DNA from 2 places in the Arthrobacter sp. SRS-W-1-2016 genome. Region 1 is predicted to be linked to the other one. Evidence: predicted binding sites of a transcription regulator. Region 1 holds the regulator's gene; the other holds the start of a gene.

Evidence for each region. The regulator HrcA, encoded in region 1, represses chaperone genes, less so after heat shock. The targets are predictions, from matches to a motif close to TTNGCACTCGNNNNNNNCGAGTGCNAA.
Region 2: BMF89_RS16425 (FmdB family zinc ribbon protein) is a predicted target of HrcA. The motif match lies at 8,751-8,777, and genes of this name have one in related genera.

The regions. Positions count from the first base shown of each region.
Region 1 is NZ_MTPV01000003.1:5,682-15,341, forward strand. Features, by position in the region: gene lepA (translation elongation factor 4) at 1-1,325, shown strand, start outside; gene hemW (radical SAM family heme chaperone HemW) at 1,404-2,633, shown strand; gene BMF89_RS00415 (DUF4870 domain-containing protein) at 2,688-3,101, opposite strand; gene BMF89_RS00420 (DUF3097 domain-containing protein) at 3,205-4,062, opposite strand; gene hrcA (heat-inducible transcriptional repressor HrcA) at 4,250-5,263, shown strand; gene dnaJ (molecular chaperone DnaJ) at 5,330-6,460, shown strand; gene BMF89_RS00435 (16S rRNA (uracil(1498)-N(3))-methyltransferase) at 6,463-7,239, shown strand; gene BMF89_RS00440 (GerMN domain-containing protein) at 7,253-8,140, opposite strand; gene BMF89_RS00445 (PhoH family protein) at 8,562-9,650, shown strand; gene ybeY (rRNA maturation RNase YbeY) at 9,647-9,660, shown strand, end outside.
Region 2 is NZ_MTPV01000064.1:34,476-49,203, reverse strand. Features, by position in the region: gene BMF89_RS16470 (type I restriction endonuclease subunit R) at 1-77, opposite strand, end outside; gene BMF89_RS16465 (restriction endonuclease subunit S) at 115-1,380, opposite strand; gene BMF89_RS16460 (type I restriction-modification system subunit M) at 1,395-3,833, opposite strand; tRNA gene BMF89_RS16455 (tRNA-Ala) at 4,483-4,555, opposite strand; gene BMF89_RS16450 (NAD(P)H-binding protein) at 4,587-5,372, opposite strand; gene BMF89_RS16445 (hypothetical protein) at 5,394-6,119, opposite strand; gene BMF89_RS22470 (hypothetical protein) at 6,171-6,344, shown strand; gene BMF89_RS16440 (GNAT family protein) at 6,428-7,000, opposite strand; gene galU (UTP--glucose-1-phosphate uridylyltransferase GalU) at 7,055-7,960, opposite strand; gene BMF89_RS16430 (5-formyltetrahydrofolate cyclo-ligase) at 8,078-8,683, shown strand; gene BMF89_RS16425 (FmdB family zinc ribbon protein) at 8,840-9,103, shown strand; gene BMF89_RS16420 (RcpC/CpaB family pilus assembly protein) at 9,206-10,042, shown strand; partial or broken gene BMF89_RS16415 (AAA family ATPase) at 10,083-14,234, opposite strand; gene guaA (glutamine-hydrolyzing GMP synthase) at 14,363-14,728, opposite strand, start outside.

The sequences.
Region 1 (9,660 bases):
GCAAGACGGGTGTCGGCGTTGAGGCCCTCCTGGACAAGATCGTCCGCGATCTTCCAGCCCCTGTCGGCGATCCCGACGCACCGGCCCGCGCCATGATCTTCGACTCCGTGTATGACACATACCGCGGCGTGGTCACGTACGTCCGCGTCGTGGACGGCATGCTGCACCCGCGCGAGCGAATCCAGATGATGTCCACCCGTGCCACTCACGAGCTCCTGGAGATCGGTGTCAGCTCTCCGGAACCCACCCCCTCCAAGGGTCTGGGCGTCGGCGAAGTAGGCTACTTGATCACCGGCGTGAAGGACGTCCGCCAGTCGAAGGTCGGCGACACGGTGACCAACCTCGCCAAGCCCGCTTCGGAATCCCTTGCAGGCTACGCCGATGCCAAGCCCATGGTCTTCTCCGGCTTGTACCCCTTGGACGGCACGGACTATCCCGTGCTCAGGGATGCCCTCGAGAAGCTGATGCTCAACGACGCAGCGCTGGTGTATGAACCGGAGACGTCTGCCGCCCTGGGCTTCGGTTTCCGCGTGGGCTTCCTTGGCCTGCTGCACCTGGAAATCACCCGTGAGCGCCTTGAGCGCGAGTACAACCTCGACCTCATCTCCACTGCTCCCAACGTTGAATATGAGGTCACGCTGGAGGACAAGCGGGTCCTGCACGTCACCAACCCGAGCGAATACCCCACCGGCAAAATCGCCGAAGTCCGCGAACCGATGGTGTCGGCCACCATCCTGGCGCCCAATGAGTTTGTGGGCGCCATCATGGAACTGTGCCAGAGCCGCCGCGGCGTTATGGGCGGCATGGACTACCTCTCCGAGGATCGCGTGGAAATCCGGTACCGCTTGCCGCTGGCCGAGATCGTCTTCGACTTCTTCGACATCCTCAAGTCCAAGACCCGTGGCTACGGTTCGCTGGACTGGAAGGCCGACGGCGAGCAGGTCGCCGACCTGGTCAAGGTGGACATCATGCTCCAGGGCGAGCAGGTTGACGCTTTCAGCGCCATCACCCACCGCGACAAGGCTTACGCCTACGGCGTCATGATGACGGGCAAGTTGCGCGAGCTCATTCCCCGCCAGCAGTTCGAGGTGCCCATCCAGGCAGCCATCGGCTCGCGAATCATTGCCCGTGAGAGCATCCGCGCCATCCGCAAGGACGTCCTTGCCAAGTGCTACGGCGGTGACATCACCCGTAAGCGCAAACTTCTGGAAAAGCAGAAGGAAGGCAAGAAGCGCATGAAGATGGTGGGCCGGGTGGAAGTTCCACAGGAAGCGTTCATCGCAGCCCTGACCACCGACGAATCCAAGGACAAGGCCAGGAAGTAATGGGGCTGTTCGCCCGGAACACTGCGGGACCGGCGCACGCTGTAGCGGTGCGCACAGGACAGCCACGAGGGGAAGTCTGTGCCTAGCGTTCTTCCCCTCGGGGATCCGGCACCTGCGGACGGCCTTTTGCCGCCGCAAGTGCTTGACGGCGTCGATTCACGGAAGTTTGGACTCTACGTCCACATACCCTTCTGTGCCGTGCGTTGCGGTTATTGCGATTTCAACACCTACACGGCCACGGAGCTTGGCGGCGGCGCTTCCCAGGACGCCTACGCTGCTACTGCCATTTCGGAAGTGGAGTTCGCCGTCCGGGCCATGGACGGCTCCGGGTTGCCGCAGCGCCCCCTGAGCACCGTGTTCTTCGGCGGCGGCACCCCGACCCTGCTCCCTGCTGAAGATCTGGCACTCATCCTGACGGCCGCCGTCGGGCGCTGGGGCCTGGAACCGGGAGCCGAAGTCACCACTGAAGCCAACCCGGACTCCGTGACGCCGGAGTCCCTCCGGCTGCTCGCCGACGCCGGCTTTACGCGGATTTCCTTCGGCATGCAGTCGGCGGTCCCTCATGTGCTCAAAGTCCTGGACCGCACGCACACACCGAGCCGGGTCCCCTTGGTGGTCCAGTGGGCGCGCGACGCCGGCCTTGCCGTGAGCCTCGACCTTATCTACGGCACTCCCGGTGAGTCCATGGCTGATTGGCAGGCGTCCCTGGAGACCGCCTTGTCCTACGCCCCGGACCACATCAGCGCCTATGCGCTGATTGTGGAAGAAGGCACCAAGCTGGCCGCACAGATCCGGCGCGGAGAAGTTCCCGGGATCGACGACGACGACCACGCCGCCAAGTACGAACTCGCCGACCAGCTGATCAGCGCCGCAGGGCTGGACTGGTACGAGGTCAGCAACTGGTCCCGCACTCCCGAACAGGCGTGCAAACACAACCTTGCCTACTGGCGGGGAGACGATTGGTGGGGCATCGGGCCCGGTGCGCATTCCCACATGGGCGGCGTCCGCTGGTGGAACGTCAAGCACCCCACCGCCTATGCCAACAGGCTTGGTAGCGGGGCCTCACCGGCCGCTGGACGCGAAACGCTCGACGCCGGAACCCGGGAAGTGGAACGCATCATGCTGGAGGCGCGGCTCGGCACCGGGCTTCAAGTCGACGCGCTCGACAAAGTGGGCCGTCACGCCGTCGCAGGCCTCATTGCCGACGGCCTGGTTGAACCCGCAGCGGCCTTCCAAGGACGGCTGGTCCTGACCCTCAAGGGCCGGCTGCTCGCAGATGCCGTGGTCCGCCGGATCCTTCCGGACTAGCGTCCGGCGCGGACGGCGGGCGCGCGAACCGTCATAGGCACCCGCGAAGAGCGGCTACTTGATCCAGCGCAGGTTGAAGCGGTAGCGGTGCGGCTGTCCGTGGTTGACGCGGATTCCAGCGGACACCGAGAAGCAGGTCACCGCGACCCAGATTCCCGTGGCAAGGACCGCGAACAGGTTTCCCACCACCGGGAGCAAGACGAGAATGTTGGCGAGCACCGCGGCAATCGTCGGCGGCAAAGTGAAGTTGAGGGCTTCCTTTGATTCCTGGGCCGTGAACGGACCACGTTCGCGGAAAATCAGGTAGATCAGGAGCGACGGAACACATCCAAGGATCCCGCCGAAGTGCGCCAGGGTTGCCCATTGCCGGTCTTCCGACGCGGTCAAGGGCAGCGCGTTGGCAGGAACGCCGCGGTACTGGGACTGGCCCGAGGCGCCGTCCCGATCGTCAGGAGCGTTGTCTGCCACAGTTTCTTCCTTCGAGTATCTATAGGTGCGGTGTTGCTGTCCCAGAATACTTGCTCGGCACGGGATCGGACGACCACGTCCGGGCCCGGAGGCATCCAAACCATCATGCGACGGTCAGGAAATCGATCACTTCCTCCACGCGACCCAGCAAAGACGCTTCCAGGTCGGCGTAGCTATGGACGGCGCCCAGAAGCCTCTGCCAACCCAGTCCCACGTCTTCGGCCGTCTCGTGCGGCCAACCGAACGACCTGAGGATGCCGGTCTTCCAATCCGTGCCGCGCGCTACGGTCGGCCATTGTTCGATCCCCAGCACCTTGGGCCGGATTGCCTGCCAGACGTCCACATACGGGTGACCGACGATCAGGACGTTTCCTTTGGCGCCCGGCAACGTCATGGCGTCGGCAGCGATGCGCGACTCCTTCGAATCCGGCACCAGGTGATCCACCAGGATTCCGAGCCGGCGGCCAGGGCCGGGGGAGAAGGCGGCGATGGCCGCCTTGAGATCGTCCACGCCGTGCAAGGGCTCGACGACGATGCCCTCCACCCGCAGATCGTCTCCCCAGACCTTTTCCACAAGCTCGGCGTCGTGCTTGCCTTCCACCCAGATCCGGCTTGCCTTGGCGACCTGGGCCCGCTGGCCGGCCACCCGGACGGAACCCGACGCCGTCCTGCCCGGTTGCGACGCGCCCTTTGCGGCCGCCGCGCGCGGCATCGGCGGGAGGAGCTTCACCGCTTGCCCTTCCAGCAGGAATCCGAAACCAAGCCGGAACGATTTCGCTTTTCCCCGCCGGTCCTCAAGCACCACGATGTGCATGCCTCCGGACTTCTCCACCCTGGTCACGGCCCCGACCCAACCGGACTGCACGTCCTCGAGCACCATTCCGCGTTCAACGGGCACTTCAGGCAGTTGCCGCTTGGCCGGCGAGGAGAGGTCTTGCGGGCCCCAATTGTCGTAAGACACGGTCTTCACACCACTTTGCGCTAAGGGATCGGTCACGGTCCTTGGCATTCCGCCGGACCGCGCGGGCATCATGTTCGCCGCGAGCGGTACCAATGCTAACAACGAGGTGGCTCATACTAGACTTGTTAGCACTTGGGCATGTTGAGTGCTAACTGTAGAAGTACCGGTTGTTGAATGGAGGTGGGCAGTGAGCGAACCACGCAAGCTTGAAGTGTTACGCGCCATCGTGGAGGACTACGTTCACTCCCGCGAGCCTGTCGGCTCCAAAGCCTTGGTCGAACGGCACCATCTGGGAGTGTCGAGCGCCACCATCCGCAATGACATGGCCCTCTTGGAAGAGGAAGGCCTCATTGCGGCACCGCACACCAGTGCAGGCCGCATCCCCACGGACAAGGGCTACCGCCTGTTCGTGGACCGCATTTCCGAGGTCAAGCCGCTGTCGGCTGCGGAGCGCCGGGCCATCCACTCGTTGCTTGAGGGCCCCGACGACGTCGAGGACATCCTGGAGCGCACGGTCCGGCTCCTGTCCCAACTGACCAACCAGGTCGCCGTCGTCCAGTATCCGCACCTGAGCCGCGCACGCGTCCGGCACATCGAGTTTGTCCTTTTGGCACCGCGCCAGGTCCTGGTAGTGCTGATCGCGGATTCGGGCAAAGTGGAACAAGGCGTTGTGCACGCAGCTGCGGACACTGCCGACGAAGAGCTCATGACGTTGCGCGCGCGATTCCTTGGAAGCATTGCGGGCTCACAGCTCGACCTCATGCCCCAAGTCCTTCCCTCGGTGGTGGCCTTGTGCCCGCCGGCGCTCCGGAACCTTGCAGGCGCCCTTGCCCACGGTCTCCAAAGGCTCGCCGACCGGAGCCGCGATGAACGCATGGTCATGGCCGGCACGGCCAACCTGGCCCGCTCCAACGTGGACTTCCCCCTGAGCATCGGCCCTGTCCTCGAAGCGCTCGAGGAGCAGGTGGTCATGTTGCGGCTGCTGTCGGACATGGCGGAAGACCCCCGGGGAGTCACGGTGAGCATCGGCCGCGAAAACCCCTATGACGGCCTCTCCGAGGCTTCGGTGGTTGCCACGGGCTACGGTCCGGGCAGCAGCGCCAAGATCGGCATTCTTGGACCCACCCGCATGGACTACCCCAACACCATGGCGGCCGTCCGTGCCGTCGCACGCTACCTTTCCCGCATTCTGGGCGGTTGACGGCTTCGGCTGGAACCGCCCCGCAAGAAACGCAGTGTACCCGTAATAAAGGAAGAGATACCGACTTTGAGCAGTCACTATGACGTTCTGGGCGTCTCGTCGGAAGCAACCGGCGAGGAGATCAAGAAGGCCTACCGCAAGCTTGCACGTAAGCTCCACCCCGATGTGAACCCCGGGGCCGGCGCTGCGGAGGAATTCAAAGCCGTGACCCACGCTTACGAGGTCCTCTCCGACCCCCAGAAGCGCCGCGTCTACGACGCCACAGGCAACGAGAACGGGACGGACAACGGTTTCGGCGGCGGCTACGCAGGCCAGGGATTCGCGTTCCAGGACATCTTCGACACCTTCTTCGGCGGAGGAGGTGGCGGCATGCAGGGGCCCGCATCACGTATGCGTCGCGGGCAGGACGCCCTCATCAGTGTGCGCATCGACTTGCGCGAGGCTGTCTTCGGCGTCAACAAGAAGCTTGAGGTGGACACTGCTGTCATCTGCCCCACGTGCGAGGGCTCATGCTGCCGCGCGGGCACCCACCCGGAGCGCTGCGACATCTGCGGCGGCTCGGGCCAGGTCCAGCGGGCCGTGCGCTCGATCCTCGGCCAGGTCATGACCGCGGCACCGTGTGGATCGTGCGAAGGTTTCGGCTCGATCATCAAGGATCCTTGCAATGAATGCAACGGCCAGGGCCGCATCCGCAGCCGCCGTTCGCTGACCGTCAAGGTGCCGGGCGGCGTCGCCACCGGAACCCGCATCCAGCTGTCGTCGCAAGGCGAAGCAGGTCCTGCGGGCGGGCCTCCCGGCGACCTCTACGTGGAGATCCGGGTAAACAGCGATTCCACCTACCTTCGTGAAGGCGACGACCTTCATGCAACGCTCAGTGTTCCCATGACCGCCGCGGCATTGGGCACGGAACTGCAGCTTGAGACCTTCGACGGCCCCCAGGAGATCGACGTCAAGTCCGGCACCCAGTCCGGCGAAGTCATCACCCTTCGCGGGCTGGGCGTCACCCACCTGCGCGGCTACGGCAGGGGAGACCTCAAGGTGCACCTGCATGTGGAGACGCCCGGCAAGCTAGACGCCGCCCAGGAAGAGCTGCTCCGCCAACTGGCCAAATTGCGCGGAGAGCAGTTCACCGAGGGCAAGCTCGTGGCCAGCGGCGGTATGTTCGCGAAGCTGCGGGACAAGCTCGGTAACCTGTAGCGGTGAGCAACCCCGTATTCTTCACCGCTGCCGGAACCTTGGACGGACTCGGCACCGGTGACACTTTCGTGCTCGACGGCGCCGAAGCCAGGCACGCTGTCACGGTCAAGCGCCTGGAAATCGGCGAAGCGGTCGACATCGCCGACGGTGCGGGTAAGCGGCTCACGGGCACCGTGGCCGGATCCGGGCAGGGTACCTTGACCGTCCTTGCCTCCGCCGTCCAGGAGGAAGGCCGCCCGGCCGTGCGGCTTGTGCTGGTCCAGGCGCTGGCGAAGGGCGACCGTGACGAGCTTGCCGTCGAGACGGCAACGGAACTCGGTATTGACGCCGTCGTGCCTTGGCAGGCCGAGCGTTCGATCGTCCGCTGGAAGGGCGACCGGGCTGCCAAAGCCCACGCGAAGTGGCAATCCGTCGCCACCGCGGCCGCCAAGCAAGCGCGGCGCGCGTGGATTCCCGAGGTGCGTGCCGCCGTCGACGGCTCCGGGCTGGCTGCGGCGGTAGCCGCGGCTGACCTGGCGATCATCCTTCACGAGGACGCGAAACGTCCCTTGCGCGACGTCCTGGAGAATTGGCGCGGCGGGATTTCCGGCGAGGACACCGACGCGGGGCGGGAAGTCCTGCTCATCGTCGGCCCGGAGGGCGGCATTTCACCGCGCGAAGTGACCAAGCTCAGCGACGTCGGCGCCGTCACCGCACTCTTGGGCCACCACGTGCTTCGCTCGTCGACGGCGGGTCCTGCCGCCGTCGTACTGGCCAGCGACATTCTAGGGCGCTGGTAGGAAGACCCCTCGATCAGCGGACGTTGAAGGAGCGGGTATCCGTCGGGACGTCGGCGTCGTTGGGACCGACCAAGGAGACCCGCAATTCATAGCGGCCGGCTCCGAGCCCCACGGTGAGGCTGAAGACGCCACCCTGTCCCGGTACGGTCGAAGCGGTGGTCTGCCCGGCCAAGTAGGACGATTTGTCGCCGTTTGAGTTCTCCCGAAGGATTTGCCAGTGCAGTTTCTTCGAGGGGTCCGTGCTCCGACCATTGAACTTGACCGGACCGGCAGGCAAGGTCAGGTCCTCCTGCGGGTCGATGATCCATACGGGTGCCACCACGGTGGCGTCGCGGACCATGGGGTCGCCGAGCTTGACCTGCCCGAACGCCATATAGTCTGTGTGCCCGTCCACCAGGATGGCCACTTTGATCTGCTGTCCGGCATCGATGAGGCCTGAGCTCGCTGCCGCGGCAGTGGCGGTATAGACGAGTTGCTGGATCGCCCGCTGCGCCATCCCGCCGTCGAGATTGGAATTGAACGCGTCACGGGAAACATCCACCGTGACAACGTTCTTACCGGAAATCGTGGTCGCCAGGCTGCTCGGATTCTGCCACGGCGTGAAGTAGTCGTGATCCAACGGCTTCTGGGACATCATGATCCGCAGGGCTGTGGTGATGGGGTTCTCGTTGCCCGGGTTGTCACGGAATTCGCGGTACAGGAACGTGTCCGTGTCGCTGCGGCCGATCCAATACACAGGGATCTTGTTCGAGGCCTGCGTCGTTTCGAGCGGAGCATTGCTGTCGGGGGCTGCCTGCAGGGCGACTGTCGGAGTGGGGACCGGCGTCGTGGAACCCTGTCCCGTGCGATCTGCGATGCAACCCGACAGGAACATGGCAGCCGTCAAGGCGGTCACAAGCATGGCGGAACGTTTCCGGATGCGAGTGCCGTGTGGAGTGACGGCTGGCCTGGTGATGGTGGATTCCTGCTCGTGTTCTGCCGCTGTGGTGCGGGGGAGTCGTGCGCCCGGTTTCGGGCACAGGGGCATTTTTGCCCATGAATCAGCTTGTCATAGTCCCGCGGACGCCGGTTGGCGTTTCGATACTCCGACGGCGAACTGCAATCCGATTGATACGAGGTCGATGCCGAGTTGATACCAAAGCGCACGGATCCGCCGCCCTGCAGCCCCGACGGGCACGGCCCGGAACCATCCGGGAGACTGGCTGGCGTAGGATTGAAAGCAATCCGAGGCCCGCGATCCTGCGCCCATCCAGCACACGGACATCGGAGAAAATCGATGGACATCACCAAGCCGGAGGAGCACAGGCCGCAAGGCCAGCACTATGACAGAATCATTGAACGGGCGGCCCAAGGCCGGCAGCGTTGACACAGGTCCGGCCGAGTTCCCGCACTCTGTCCCGGGCGCCCGGACGGAAGTTGTCATCTTCGACAACTCGGATCAGATGGTTCAGACCCTTGGCAGCCATGACGAGGCGTTGCGCTACATCGAAGCCCAGTTCCCCGGTGTCGACTTTCATGTGCGTGGCAACGAGCTCTCCTTCAGCGGCCCGTCAAGCGATGTTCCCCGGATCATGCGCCTCCTGGAAGAAGTCCGCGGCCTGGTCGGCAAGGGGACGGTCATCACACCGGACGTCCTCCAACAGCTCGTCTCCTTGTTGCGCAGCCAGTCGCTGCAGAACCCCGTGGAAATCCTGACCCACAACATTTTTTCGAGCCGCGGGCGCACCATCCGCCCCAAAACGCTGAACCAGAAAAACTATGTCGACGCCATCGACGACAACACCGTGATCTTCGGGATCGGCCCGGCGGGCACCGGCAAGACGTACCTGGCGATGGCAAAAGCCGTTCAGGCTTTGCAGCTCAAGGAAGTCAGCCGGATCATCCTCACGAGGCCTGCCGTCGAGGCAGGGGAACGCCTCGGCTTCCTGCCGGGAACGCTGAGCGACAAGATCGACCCGTACCTCCGTCCTTTGTACGATGCCCTGCACGACATGATGGACCCGGAATCGATCCCGCGGCTCATGGCGGCCGGGACCATTGAGGTGGCACCGCTTGCCTACATGCGCGGCCGCACGCTCAACGACGCGTTCATCATCCTCGATGAGGCCCAGAACACCACCGCAGAGCAGATGAAGATGTTCCTGACCCGCCTGGGCTTCGGCTCGAAGATGGTCGTGACGGGCGATATCACCCAGGTGGACCTGCCTTTCGGCGCCACGTCCGGGCTGCGCATCGTCCAGGAAATCCTCAACGGGATCGATGGCGTGAACTTTACGATGCTCGACGCGTCCGACGTCGTCAGGCACCGGCTCGTTGCCGACATCGTGTCCGCCTACAGCATCTGGGATGAAAAGCACCGGGTGCGTGCCCAGCACACGCCCATCCACGACAAACGGGGAGAACACCGATGAGCATCGAGGT
Region 2 (14,728 bases), on a different contig from region 1:
TCGTAGCCAAGCTGCTTCTCAAACAGCTCGACTACTCGGTCCTGCGTCCTACGTTCAATCTGTCCAACGGTGCTCATAATTCATTTCCCCCAAAGATACGTTCAATATCCTGCCTCATGATGTGGCCTCCACGGACTGCAATCGCAAACGGCCAGTCAGGAGTTCTTGCATCATTCCCTGCTTGAGTGACTGTGCTTTGGAGAGCCGACCACGCAATGCTCGTAGCTCTGCATCAGCGCCATAAAGTGTCTTTGCGATGGCGCCCTGTTCCTCCAACGTCGGAGGAACATCCAGAAGGAGACCCACGAGGTCGCGCTGATACAGATGGGAAATAGTCGATCCCGCAGTAAGCCTTGAAAGAAATTCGTCAAACCTCTTGGAGCGGAGCATGTAGTAGAGGAAATGCGAGTTATACGCCTTCCTGGTGGGCCGAATCACAAAGACACCGCTATTCAGTGTGCATGGGCCGGGCAGTTCATCAACGAAGGCAGTTTTCCCAATTGTGCCATCCTTCGTCAGGAGAACGTCACCCTGGCGCAGTTGGATTCCAGAGTCTTGGTCATAACGCCACCTGTCGACAAACGGCGTCCGACTCCAGTCAACTCGCCCATCGGAGAACTCTGTGCCTCCTACAAGCCGACACTCACCATCGGACCTATATTCGTCGGTGGTAAGTCCTTGCCATCCGATCCGTGCCTTTAGGGTTGAATTTGAAGCAACGTGGAGCGATGTCCAGTCTCCCGAGAATCCGGGCAAACGTGTCTGGCCGGTGAGAAGCATCTGCATCATGCCTTTCTTGATTGCTTGCTTCTTTGCAAGCAGGGCCTCCAAGGAGGAGATAACAGCATTGATGTCATCCAGAACTTCTACTATGGCTTTCTGTTCTGAAATGTGAGGCACTAAAAGAACAAAGTTCCTTACGTCTTGACTTGTGATATTCGGATCCTTCCGGCTGCTGCTGGCCACCGTCTTCCAATAGTCAATCCTGAAATTTAGAACATATAGTAAGAAACTAGGCGACAAGTACTTAGGATCAGGATTGATTACTGAAATTGCCTGATTTACGGCGGCATTCATCGTAAGAATGCCTGTTCGACCGATCTGCTGAAATCCCCCATACATAGCCACAAGCACCGACCCTGATGGATTCAGCTTTAGCGAGGTTTCCCTGAATGCGAGTTCCGTCACGCATTCGTCTGTGGCAAACACTTTCGAGTTATTGAGGTCCATAGTCTTGACCCAAGGAAACGTTCCGCCGTCGAAATACTCAGATTGGCGAGCGCGTGATGGTGTTGTTCCTGATGCGAAGGTTGCAACATCGCGGAGGCAAAGCTTTTTCCAGTCGATTGTCGGTCGCTTTTCCAATACTTCGTCAACCATTGGTTCGCAGGTCATTAGTATTTGACCCCCATGTCTGACAGATGCAGGGCGACCCGCGCGCTGAATACTTCGATTTTTGCCTCAATATCACCGACCGTTTCGTCGTACCGCTCGCCAAGCTCCTTGATTCGGGCCAACAGATTGGAGGTCAGCTTCGTAATTTCTCCGGCGATGCCACTGGCGATGGACTGCTGCCACTTGTCGTCAAGAACCAGCTCCTTCACGCCCTGTTCTGTGAGCTTGCCGTATTGGGCGAGGACATTGCTGTCAAGCTTGGTTTGTGCGTCCTTGGCAAGCTTCTTGGCTGCTACTTCACCGTTATAGAGCCTGAGCAGGTGTTCAAGGGTTTCGATCTCTTCCGGGTCGCCGTGTTCACGTTTGGACTCTTTGAGTCGTGCAGTGACTAGGGCCTTACTGATCTTGCCATCGTCCATGGCATCGGCGAGGAGCCCCTCTTCGACGGCGTGCTCTTCCGTGTGCTCCTCGATCTGGCGAGCAGCTTGGTCCGCGACGGCAGTCAGCTCGTCGATGTGTGCCTGCTCCTTCGCGAAGAAGCGGTTCACGATCAAAGCGGGCGGGATCAAGTCCATCTTGAACTTGACAGCCGATCGGCCCGCTCCGACCACGAGATCCGGGGTTTCGGAAATCTTGCGGTCTTTGTCTTCGATGGTCTTGCGTGGTTTGGCTGCGTTCAGCCAGCCCTCGTGCATGACCAGGAAGATGTCGTCGTGCATCGTGCCATGCCAGTACGTCATGAGCTGCTCATAGATGTCGTACTCATCCAGCAGTGCCGTGCTTTTGAAGCGGGATAGCAGGTCGTCGCCTAGTTCGACGACTAGATCGTTGGGCTTCGTGTTCTCGTCGATTGATTCCAGCACAGCGCGGTGAGCGGTGTGCCAAGCCGCAAGTTCAGCGCGGACGTTGTCGAAGAATCCGGAGAAGTCATCCGAATCCAGGATGGCCTGCTGCACCTCCGAGATATCGACGATCAGTTCGCTGTATCCCACACGATCGGTGTTCTTGAATAACTGCTGCCGCAGCGACGGGAAGGCGTCCCAGCTAGCACTTAGGGCATCAATGTCGCGGTTCGGGATACCACCGTGCAGATGCGCATAAAGGTCCTGGACGTCTTCAGGTTCGGAGGAGTCGATGTAGCGCGGGATGTTGAGGTTGAAGTCGTTGGAGTCATTGCCAATCTCAGATAGGGGCACCATGCGCGAATAGCGCACAAGTTCCTCCTGCTTGGTAAAGACGTCGACGATCTTGTGCATGTCCTGGGAACGAAGGCGGTTCTTGTTACCGTCTTTCAGGAAGCCCTTGGACGCGTCGATCATGAAGACGCCAGTGCGGCTTTGGGCGTTTTCCTTGTCGAGCACGATGATGCAGGCCGGGATGCCGGTGCCATAGAACAGGTTGGCAGGAAGGCCAATGATGCCCTTAATGAAGCCACGCTTTAGGAGTTGCTTGCGGATGGTGGCTTCCGCGTTGCCGCGGAAAAGGACACCGTGGGGAAGGATGACCGCGGCCTTGCCCCTGCTCTTCATCGATTTCAGGACGTGGAGAAGAAATGCGTAGTCACCGTTCTTTTCAGGTGGTGTGCCGTATTCAAAGCGGCCGAATTCGTTCTCCAGGCCGTTGCTCCAAGACTTGAGAGAAAACGGCGGGTTGGCCACGATGAAATCGAAAGTATCGAGGCTGCCGCCCTTGGTGAACTGCGGGCTGGTGATCGTATCGCCCTTGCGGATGTCAGCGATCTCATTGCCGTGCAGGATCATGTTCATTTTGGACAGCGCCCACGTGGCGTTGTCCTTCTCCTGGCCATAGACAGTCAGTCCGTTGCGTGATTCGGCCGCAACTTTAAGCAGCAGCGAACCGGACCCACAGGTCGGGTCGTAGACCGTGGCTGAACGCGGCGTATCCGGAGTCACGCTGATTAGCTTCGCGAGCACGCGTGAGACCTCTGCCGGCGTGTAAAACTGTCCCTTTGATTTGCCGGACTCAGTGGCGAAATGACGCATAAGGTATTCGTAGGCGTCCCCAAGGAGGTCGTCGCCCTCAGCCCTGGAGCCACGGAAGTCAAGTTCCTGGAAGATGGTAATTAGCTTGGAGAGCCGGTCTTGCATCTCTTTGCCTTTGCCGAGTTTTTCCTCGTCATTGAAGTCGGCGAGGTCGATGACCTTCTGCAGGTCATTGGTTTCAGCGAGCTTGGCGATGATCTTGTTGACCTTGTCGCCGATTTCCTTGTCGCCCTTGAGTGCGATCATGTCGTCGAATGAGCCTCTGGCAGGGACCTCGATCAGCGAATTCCGATCGGTCTTAGCTTTGTCTGAGACATACTTCACGAACAGCATCGTCAAGATGTAGTCCTTGTACTGGCTGGCATCCATGCCACCACGCAGTTCGTCGCAGCTCTTCCAAAGCGAGCTGTACAGGTCCGACTTTTTGAGAGCCACTACCACGCCACCGCCGATCGGGTAGCCTCGGCTACCGGCTGATGTCCGGTTGAGTTCTGTTGGCACACGCTATTCATTCATTCACTCCATTTGCCCCGTCGCAGTCGCGGGGCGACGCATAACACTTGATACCAACGTACTTGCTGCCTCTGACATTACCGGGCACGCTAGGCTGCACCGCCGGGAAGGTGTCGTCGTACAAGGGAGCGCATGCGAGGGAAGACCCGAGCAACTGGTCGGTCTACTCGCCCATGACCCCTCAAAGCGCTCGGGCAGCGCCGTCCTACCCTGCTTCTGGTCTACGCCGGCAATACGTAGGACAGCCAGGCAACCAGGTTGCTCTCTGAGCGCGCATGGTGGATTGACAGGACCGTTGAGATTCCGATTGGGACACCGGCTTTCGTTGAGCTTCGTTTTCGAAGGTGACTAGCCGTACCCGGAAAAGGTCGGGAGCAACAGCCTCGATTTTCGGAATGGCCAAATCGAGTCCGCAGCCGGCCTCAGACCTAAAGGAGCACCTTCAAAGATCGGCGTCGTCTGCCACAAGTTTTCATCCCAAAACGTCGGGTAAACGTCGGGTGAGCCCCCATATCAGCCACGTAAAAGGCCCTCCGCCCCCACGTTTCCGCAGGTCAAAGGGCCTTCACTGTGGAGCTAAGGGGATTCGAACCCCTGACCTCTTCGATGCGAACGAAGCGCTCTACCAACTGAGCTATAGCCCCTGGTCAACTGTGCATTGCCAGTGCCCCTAGGCTACAAACTATCTTCGCGCTTTGCCAACCAGGACTCGAACGTGTCTGTCCCGGTCCGCTGGCTTGGGACCAGATTCAGCCCGTTCCGAAGATATCTGCCCATCTCCCCCGGCAACGGCACCTCCACGAGAAGCCCGGCACGGCCCGACGCCTTGCGCCAGATCTCAGCGAGTTCGCGCATGGTCCGGATGTCCGGTCCGCCGATGGTTCGCGTCCGGTGCCGCTCTTCTGAAGGCTCACGCAACGCCTCGGCAAGCAACTCGGACGCCACATCCGCCGGCGAAATCGTTTGAAAGCGCGCGCCCTTGAAGACCGGAATGAGGCGGACTTTCGAGCCCGCCTGGAAAACCACCGTCACGAGGCTGTGGAATTGGGTGGCCCGCACAACAACCGTCTCCAGCGACGAGAGTGCGTAGACCCGCTCCTTGTCTGCTTTGGAGACATAAAACGCCGCGCTGCTCTGGTCGCAATTGATGATCGAGAGGAGAACGGCCTTTCGGACTCCCGCAACGGTGGCCGCGGCGAGCAGGCGCGCGCCGCCGTCGGCGAATTTCCTCCGCGCTCTTCCGAATTGCCCTTCCAAGCAATCGATCACCACATCGGCCCCCTGCAGGGCTTCGGCCAGCCCGGCACCTGTGGTGACGTCAGCCTGAAAGTAGCGCGCGCCGTCGTGATGGACTGGTGACGCGCCCGACGGCGGGCGGCGGCTCAGCACCGTCACGTCGAGCCCGGCGTCGAGCGCCAAACGGACGACTTCACGGCCCACTTGTCCCGTGCCACCTGCCACGCAGACGGTAGTCACTGGAGGTTATGCCCGGCGGCGCTGCAAGACGTCGTCGAGGTTGCTGAGGCCACTCTGGGGCTTGCCGTGCTGCGCCTGGACCGACGCGCCCGCGGACGGTGCGCTGGCTGGCTTCAACGTCGGCTTGCCGAGGGGCTTGGGAGCCTCAGGCAGGTCAAGGGGCTCGGGGGCGGGCCGCGGCGCCTTGGCGGCATCGACGTATGTTGGTTTGGGGACGTCCACGGGCTGCCATTCAGCTTCCTTGGATTCCGCAGTAAACCGGACTGTGTTGTCGCCGGCGGCGACAGCAACATTGAGGGCGGCTTGACGAAGTTCGACGGCGGTCAGGCGCGTCGCTTCACGGGCGTGGGCTTCGGCGTCGAAAATCTTGGTCGCCGGACGGTCCGTTGCAGGAGCGCTTGCGCGGGGGCTCTCGGCTGGAGGAGCCATCGCGTTCCGGAAGGCCTTGTTCATCTTCGCCCTGCGGTCCCGGATGGCCAGTCGGCGAAGCAGGAAGACGGTCGCGACCACGCCGACTATGCATCCCAGCGGCAGCCACGCGGAAACGAGGCCAAGAATGCGGAGGACGCCGGAAACGGCAGCCGCGAGCAGCAGGAGAACGGCAGCAAGGGCAAGGGCACAGCGCCCGTATCTGACTTTGAAGACCGCTGTTTCCGATGCAGCATCACGCCGTTCGCCGGCGCCGGCCGATACCTCGGGCAATGCGGTTGCGGTGCTCTGCATGGTTTCCATTGCTTTCTCCTGCCGAGGGGTGATTGACAGAACCACCCCGGCTTGCAGTTCATGAGCGTCTTCGTCAATAACATCTGTTGGGAAGTCACCGGCCATCTGGATGTGCTGGCGACGATTCCGCAGTATGTATGGCGCAACCCAAACGATCCACAGCGCGACAGCAATGACCAATATCACCGAGCTGCTGAGAGGGAAGTCCACAATCAAAACCGTAGAAGCAAATAGCCGGAGGCCACCGCATTGCCAACGGTGTGTCGTCGGAGAGTCGGCAAATCAATGGACTTATGACCCTTATTCGCCGAAAGCGGCTAGTTGGCTCCGTGCCGAAGCCAAGCGGCCAGCAAGCCTCCGGGGACCTCTTCCGAGGTCAACGCAAAGCTTCGATGGTCAGCCCATTCTCCGTTGATGTGAAGGAAACGCTCGCGGCGCCCTTCGTCGCGGAATCCCAACTTCTCGACAACTCGCAGGCTCGGCCCGTTCTCCGGCCTGATGTTGATCTCCATCCGGTGCAAGCCAAGGGCTTTGAAGCAATGGTCGGTGGCCATGGCAACCGCAGTGGGAGCTATTCCGCGGCCGGCCCGGGCCTGGTCCACCCAGTAGCCAAGCGTGGCCGTCATCGCCGATCCCCACATGATCGAAGAGACCGTCAACTGCCCTACGATCCTAGGCTCCTGGAATCCAGGAATACGCTCCGTGATCACAAAGGGGAGCGCACTCGCTTGCCGGGCCTGGGCGTTGAGGGAAGCCACCATCTGCCGGTAGTTGGGCAGGCGACCACCCGGGGCCGGGTTGGAGGCTTCCCAAGGCGCCAGCCAATCACTGTTGCGTGAGCGGACCTCGGTCCATTCCTTCTTGTCCCGGTAATGAATGGGACGCAACATGAGGTCGCCGCATTCGAGCGTCACCGGCCATATGGCCGACCCCCACACAAGGACCTACTTGCTGAGGCCGGCGGCAAAGCCCGGCAGCCACTCCCGCAGTCCAGGCCCGAGGTCTTCGCTGTCGCATGCGAGCTGGACGCAGGCTTTGAGGTAGCTGAGCTTGTCTCCGGTGTCGTAGCGACGGCCACGGAAGACGACTCCGTAGACGCCGCTGCCCTCACCCTCGCCGGCAGCCAGGACCTGAAGGGCGTCCGTCAGTTGGATCTCTCCCCCACGGCCCGGTTCGGTCTTCTCGAGAACGTCGAACACCGAGGGGTGGAGTACGTACCGGCCGATCACGGCCAGGTTGGACGGAGCTTCGTCGGCCGCAGGCTTTTCGACAAGTTGCTTGATGCGGACGTAGCCGTCTTCACCGATGTCCTCGATGTCCGCGCAGCCGTAGGCGCTGATCTGGGAGGGCTCGACTTCGATGAGGGCCACAACGGATCCACCGGTTTTGTGCTGGACCTCGATCATGTCGCTGAGGAGCGTGTCCCGGGCGTCGATGAGGTCGTCGCCGAGAAGAACCGCGAAAGGTTCGTACCCGACGTGCTGCTTTGCACGCAACACTGCGTGTCCCAGCCCCTTGGGGTCGCCCTGGCGGACGTAGTGAATGTCGCCGAGGTTGCTCGTGGCCTGCACTGAGTCTAGCTTGGTGATGTCTCCCTTGGCCTCCAGCGTCGCTTCCAAAGCCGGTACCCGGTCGAAGTGGTCTTCCAACGCACGCTTGTTGCGGCCTGTGATCATGAGGACGTCATTGAGTCCCACGCTCACAGCTTCTTCGACAACATATTGGATGGCCGGTTTGTCGACTACCGGGAGCATCTCTTTGGGCATGGCTTTAGTGGCAGGCAGAAACCTGGTGCCGAGTCCGGCTACAGGGATAACGGCCTTGCGGACGGCGCAGTTATTGGAAGTCACCGGACTAATCTAACGGAAGTAACTGGACAATGGGCAAAAAGGAACGGGCCGGACCCAAAGGAGCACACCGTTCCTTCCCCATCCCTGAGCCGCACAGCAGCGGGAAATGGAGCAAAAGTGACTTTGAAAGACGACATCCGCCGGGACCACCGCAAGCGCCGGCTCTCCTTGACCGGGCAACAGCGCGCAGAGGCTGGAGCGGGGATTGCCCGCCGGGGCGTTTCATGGGCGGCTGGTGTTGCCCATGGGAGACCCGCGACTTTCGCGGCCTATCTCGGAGTGGCTGCCGAGCCGCCCACCATGCCTTTGCTCGCTGCGCTCCATGCGGCCGGGCACAGGATCCTCCTTCCCGTGTGCGAACCGGAACGGCGTCTGAGCTGGGTCTATTGGACACCGGAGACCGCTTTTGTCCGCTCAAAGTATGCCCCGATCGACGAGCCGGCGGGCGAACGTTTCGACAGTGACGTCGTCAAGGATGCGACCGGAATCTTCCTGCCGGCCACCGCCGTCGATGAGGGTGGAAACCGCATCGGCCAAGGGGGCGGTTACTACGACCGGCTCCTCGACAAGCTCGACGCCGACGGGAACCGTCCGCCGACTGTGGCCGTCGTCTACGACCATGAAGTACTGCCTGCGGGGACGATCCCGGCCGAACCGTTCGACAAGCCGGTGGCGGAGGCACTCACCCCACACCGGATCGTCCAGCTCGTTCGGCCCGCATGATGAGGCTTTACCGGCCTGTCTGCTTCGCCACATTCCGTAGTACCGGTCCCGACGCCGGATGATAGAATTGGCACTCAGGCCCTGGGACTGCTAATGGACGGAACAATCCGCCCCGGCAGCACAGGACCTGCAGTTCGTCCCGGAGGAGGATCACCAGTGCCCACTTACGCCTATGCCTGCAAAGACTGCGGACATGCCTTTGACATCGTTCAGGCTTTCACGGACAGCTCCCTGTCCGACTGCCCTGAGTGCCAAGGATCGTTGCGCAAGAAGTTCAACAGCGTGGGCGTTGTTTTCAAGGGATCGGGCTTCTACCGCACCGACTCCCGGGACTCCAAGGGAAGTACTGTTTCGGCCGCTCCCGCGGCACCTGCCGCATCTCCGGCTCCGGCGTCCGTTCCTGCGGCTGCCGCGAGCTGATTCCTGGGTTCCAGTTGCCCCCGGTTTTCCACATAGCTCGCCGTTTCCACATAGCTCAGTAAGGCCCTGCCATGCGCCTTAGTGCCCGGTTAGCGTGGCAGCATGCCCGCAACCCCGAACGCTTCCCAAGGCCCCGGTTCAGCATCGCTTGGCTTCGGTCCAACCAGGCCTTCATCGATTCCACGCAATAGCCTGCTGGGGCCGATTGCCGCGTCCCACACCCGCCGCCTTCGGGGTTTCCCCTCCAAAGCCGGAGGCCACTTGGGTCCTCCCAAGAGACAGTACAAGCACCGCACCTTCGCTAGCTGGCTGAACCGCAACCGTCGCCTCGTGGTGGCACTCCTGCTATGCGTGGCGGTCGGGGTCGCAGTCCATCAATTGACTCCTGCTTCGGAGCAGCGAGCCATCGTCCTGGCCGCCGAGCGGGATCTTCCTGCGGGGTCCAGTTTGACTGATTCCGACCTCAAACCACTCGAAGTCCTTCCTGCCGGAATCCCAGCCGGGGCGCTCACCCCCGGCACTGCCTATAGGGGAAAGCAGCTCGCCTCGCCCCTGCAGAAGGGGCAGATCCCCACAGACGCGCAGATCCTGGGACCCGGCCTGCTGACCGGCACCGCACCCGCGACGGCGGCCGTTCCGCTGCGCATGGCCGATCGCGCTTCTATTCAACTCATCTCGCCGGGCCAATTGGTCAACGTTGTGCTCACCGCGGCCGACGGGTTCGAAGGGCCCGGCAGGAAATCAGAACTCCTGGCGGCTGCGGTCCCGGTTTTGTGGACGTCCGCACAGGGAGGCACGGCCGGCCAATGGTTGGGCACGAGCGAGGCGGACGGCCTTGTGGTTGTCGCTGCCAATCCGCAACAGGCCGAAATCCTGGCCGGGGCTTCCACACGCGGGAAACTGTTCTTTGTCCTCGTCAGTCCCCCAGGTAACCGGTAGTGCGAAACCCCGCCGGAGAGTCACCACCATGATGGTCCATTCAGCCCCAGTGCGGGGGCCTTTGTTCCTTCAGCCAAGCGTCATGGTCGTAGCTGGATTCATCGCCCCAACGGCGCGGATCGTCCTCGGAAGCTTTCTTGGGCAGAATACCTTCTCCTGCCGGCTTCCGTTCCGGTGCGGGCTTCACTTCTGCCTTCTCCTGCGTGGCCAACTCGGTATCAGCGTCTGCCGCTCCGGCACTGGTGTCCGCGGGCGGCCTGGAATGAGTGCTTTTGCTTTCCGCCATTGCGTTTCCTTAGGGGATAGCCGGACCCGAGCCAGCGCCTTGCGCGCCGCTGGACCTGGCCGCGGAGGGTTCCGCCTGGCTATTCAGTTCCAATTGTTCAACATCGATGTCCAGGAATCCATCCTGGACATCACCATACGATGGCGCCACAGGCTTCTCGAGTCCCAGATAGGATCCAATGCGATCCGCGCAGGACGAGGGATCCGTGAATACTTCGATGGTCCACAGCGACATGTAGCGCCAGCCAAGGCGTTCCAGGAGCTGTGGCCGGAGCCTGCTGCGCTCCCTGACGCTCATGCGGCGGTATCGTTCCGTGCCATCCGATTCAATGGCCACCGGCGTAGGCATTTCGCTGTCATCCCGGCCGATCGTGTGCACGGGATCGGCCGCCGCGGCGATGTCCAGGACCCCGTCATAGTGGTGCCACACGCGCGCTCCCCGGGCTCGGAGCCGCTCGCCCAGATCCGCCACCAACGGATCCTCGCCGAGCGCTTGCTCGCTGGCGGCTGCCCTGGTGGCCGGAGTCCCCAGATCGGAGTTCCCCGACAGTTCACGGTCAAGGAGTTCATGGAAGTCGACGGCGCCGTGGGCCAGCCGGTCAAGATCGAGGTCTTCCGGACGGAAGCAGCTCAGGACGTGCATGGACCTTCGGGAGCGGGTCATAGCCAGGGCAAATTTGTTTCGCCCGCCTTCGACGGACAGGGGGCCGAAACTGTGCAGCGCCCGGCCATGCGGGGTGCGCCCGAAGCCCAGCGAGAAAATGATGTGGTCGCGGACCAGTCCCTGCGCGCGCTCCAGATCCACCACACGGAAGGACTCCGCGCCGGCGTTGAAGAAACCCGAGAGCAGCGGATAGTTGGGAAGTTGGAGCCGGATGGCTTCGCCGATCCTTGCGGCATGGCGCAGGCTTGCGGTGACCACGGCGAGCGAGGTCCGCGGCCGGAGACTGGCGTGTTGAAACACCAGGTCAACTACGCGGTTCACTTCGGCGGCGACAGATTCGACACCCTCGTGGTCGGCGCCAGGCAGGCCGGTGCCGTCCGGGATGTATTCAACCACCACCGAGCGGTCCAGCCCCGTGACGGACTGGCCGTCCGGCAATCGACGCAGGCCGCCGTCGTAGTAGTTCTTGCTCAACTGCAGCACGAGGTCCTCGTCAACCGCCCGATACACCCAGTTCAACTGCCACGTGGGCAGGACCCGGGCCAAGGCACTGAACGCACTGTCCACGGTGTCCTGGCTCGCGGCACCGGCCATGGGCGGCTCCACCGCAACGCTGAACGTGCGGGCGTTGCCGATCTTCGCGTCGCCGAAGGCAATCACTTGGTGGGCTCGCGCGATGGCAGGCAGCACAGCCTGCAAGGACGTGCTCTCGGCATCGAGAATCACCACCGCATCGAACTTCTGTTCGGCAGGCAGGAGGCTGGTTAGCAAGTACGGACTGATGGACCACACGGGAACGAGCCGGGCTACGAGGGCAGGTGCCTGGGCGCTCAGCGCCGAGAGGGTTACGCGGCCATCTTTGATCAGGTTCCGCAGGAGTTCCGATTGGCGGGGATGTTCAGCGATTCCGGCCCGCCACATTTCGGCGAGCCTCCACCGCAGCCGGGCAGCTCCACTGGCGATGTGCGCGTGGTCCGCCAGACGGTACTCGGCTTCAAGCCGGCGAAGGGAATCGCCGTCGGACATCGCGAGGTAGTCGTCGCCGCTGATCATTGCTTCGAGGGCGGACTGCCACCAGGCAAGGTCCAGTTCCGCGGCAACGGATTCGGCAGGCACTTCCCGTTCGGCCAAGTCCGCAAGAAGCTCGGCGAGCCCATGCTCGCGCATGTTCTCGACCAGAAGCGTGCGCTCGGGAAGCGTTTCCAGGGTGCCCGTGTCGGCGACAAGGCGCTCAAGTCGTTCCACGAGCTCTTCGTAACGGCTCGCGTGCAGGTCGCCGCCGGCGGCCGTGTGCTTGAGGCAATCTCCCAGACGGCGGAGATCCCTGTCCAGTTCGCGGTAGCTGGCGCCCAAATCCGCGAGGCCGGATGGCACTGCCGGATGACGCTGGGTAGTGGCGTACTGGGACCACAGGGCCCGTTGTTCCTGAACGAGAGCCAAGGAGCTGTGCAGATCCGCAATGTGGACACCCGGGCGCACATATTCCTTTGCCACGCGGCGCAAGCGGGAGCGCTGCATCGAGGGCATCTCAAGGCCCCGCTCACGGCGCCAGGCGGAGGTAGCCGTAGCCGAAATCAGATCGTGGACCGGCCGGTCAAAAATGTCCGGGGTGAATTTGTCCAGGCTTTCCCGTACCGCCATCAGGAGCTCAAGCTGAGCGCCCCATTCGGCGAAGTTCGCCCCAAGCCGGATTTCGGAGTGTTCCGCGAGCTGGTTCATCCGTTCCCGCAGTTGGGGAAGTTGTTCCGCGGCGCTACTGGCCAGTTGCTGCGCTTCCTCGGTCTCCTTGCGGGTGACCAGGCGCGCCCCATACCAGGGGCTCGACGTCGATGCCCGGCTGAAGCTGCCAAGCTCGGCGGCGCGTCGCAATCTTTCAGCCAGCTCAGCCCGGTCCTTGATGTTGTCCAAGACACTGCGCTTCAAGCGCACCGTCGTGGCGGGAGCGGGTTGGATGGCGGTCAGTTCCGCGAGCGATTGCATGGCCTGGTAGGGCGAGCATCCCCAGCGCTGGCGTACGTTGTGCAAAGACGCGACATGGTCCATGAGGGCATGCCGGTGCTCGGTCAAGGTCTTGCGCAGGTTGGCAAGCTGGGGTTCCAGCGACTTTTCGTTGCGGATGATGGCGCTGACGAGCTGGCCCTTGAGCTGCTGCGGAGTGGCACCGTTGCCCGGCCTGAAGACCATCGACTCGAGGCCCAGGGCTTCAAAATGGCCCGCCAGACCGTTGAGGCTCGCTCGCCGGTCGCCCACGACGAGCACCGATTTGCCCTCGTTGACGAGGGCGCCAATGGCATTGATGGCCGTTTGCGTCTGGCCGCTGCCTGGCGGGGTGCTGACCACCAGCGAATCGCCTGCCCGCACGGCATCCACGACGTACTGCTGGTCCGAGTCCGCATCCAGGAGGAGCGACTCTTCAGAAGGGTCCCGCTCGTCGAGGTTCGGGAACCTTCCGGACTTGATGGGCTCAGGTTCCACGTCCCCGCCGTTGGCGGCTTCGAACAGCGATGCAACGATGCTGCTGTTCTCGTTGATCCAGGGGTCTTCCAAATTCCCGGACAGATCTGCCAGCGTCGTGATGAGGAGATTCGGGGTGACCTCGGCACCGTGGATCGGCTGCACCAGCGTGGCAAGACGGTCAAGGACCGGCAGGGGGTCAAGTCGTGCGGTGTTGTATGCCATACGGCTCACGGCATTGACGTCAAAGACGATGCCATGGACGGTCTTCAAATGCCGGACCAATGCGGGGTTGATGCCCGCTTGTTCGGTGAGTTGCAGCTCGTAGTCGTCTTCGCCCGGCCGCGCCGTGAGTGAGATGGCGGCCAACATGACGGGGGCGGAGACGCGTTGGGGCTTTCCGCCCACGGCCGAGGTCCACACGACCGTGCCGCAGGACAGGTAACCGGCGTCGATCCCCCGGTCGTTTCCCAGTTCGAAAATCTTTGAGCGAAGGTTCCTGGCAGCCCGGGCGGCAACAAGATACTGCTGGCGGTCCCGGATCAAGGTGGAAAGCCGGGTGCGGCGCCCCGCGAGGAGCTGCGCCAGGCCTGATGGGTGGCCGTTGCTAAGGTCTATCGACCCTTCCGGCGTCTTGACGAAGCGCAGCATGGTGTCCGCGCCAGTCACGGGTTTGAGCCCGGACAGCCATTTCCGAAGCTCTACGGAGCTCTCTTCGTGGCTTTGACCTACTGACACCGCTGCCTTCTTTTCTGTTCTAGCTCGAGACGACTTGGACCAAATCGGCATACTTTCGAGGGTAGCGGGAATCCACCGGCAGTCCGCACCGCAACACTGATGGAAAGGCAAATTACCCCTGATTTGAGGGGAAAAACAAAGTGACCGGTCCCTCTAACAGGGACCGGTCACTCAGGATGCTATTCCCACTCGATGGTTCCCGGCGGCTTGCTGGTAACGTCCAGTACCACGCGGTTGACCCCGTCAACCTCGTTGGTGATCCTGTTGGAGATCCTGGCGAGGAGGTCATACGGCAGCCTCGACCAGTCGGCGGTCATGGCGTCCTCGGAGGAAACCGGGCGCAGTACGATCGGGTGTCCGTAAGTGCGGCCGTCGCCCTGCACGCCAACGCTGCGGACGTCGGCGAGGAGTACGACAGGCATCTGCCAGACGTCGTTATCGAGTCCGGCCGCGGTGAGTTCGGCCCGCGCGATGGCGTCCGCCTTGCGAAGCAGCTCGAGCCGTTCCTTGTTCACTTCGCCGACGATGCGGATACCCAGGCCGGG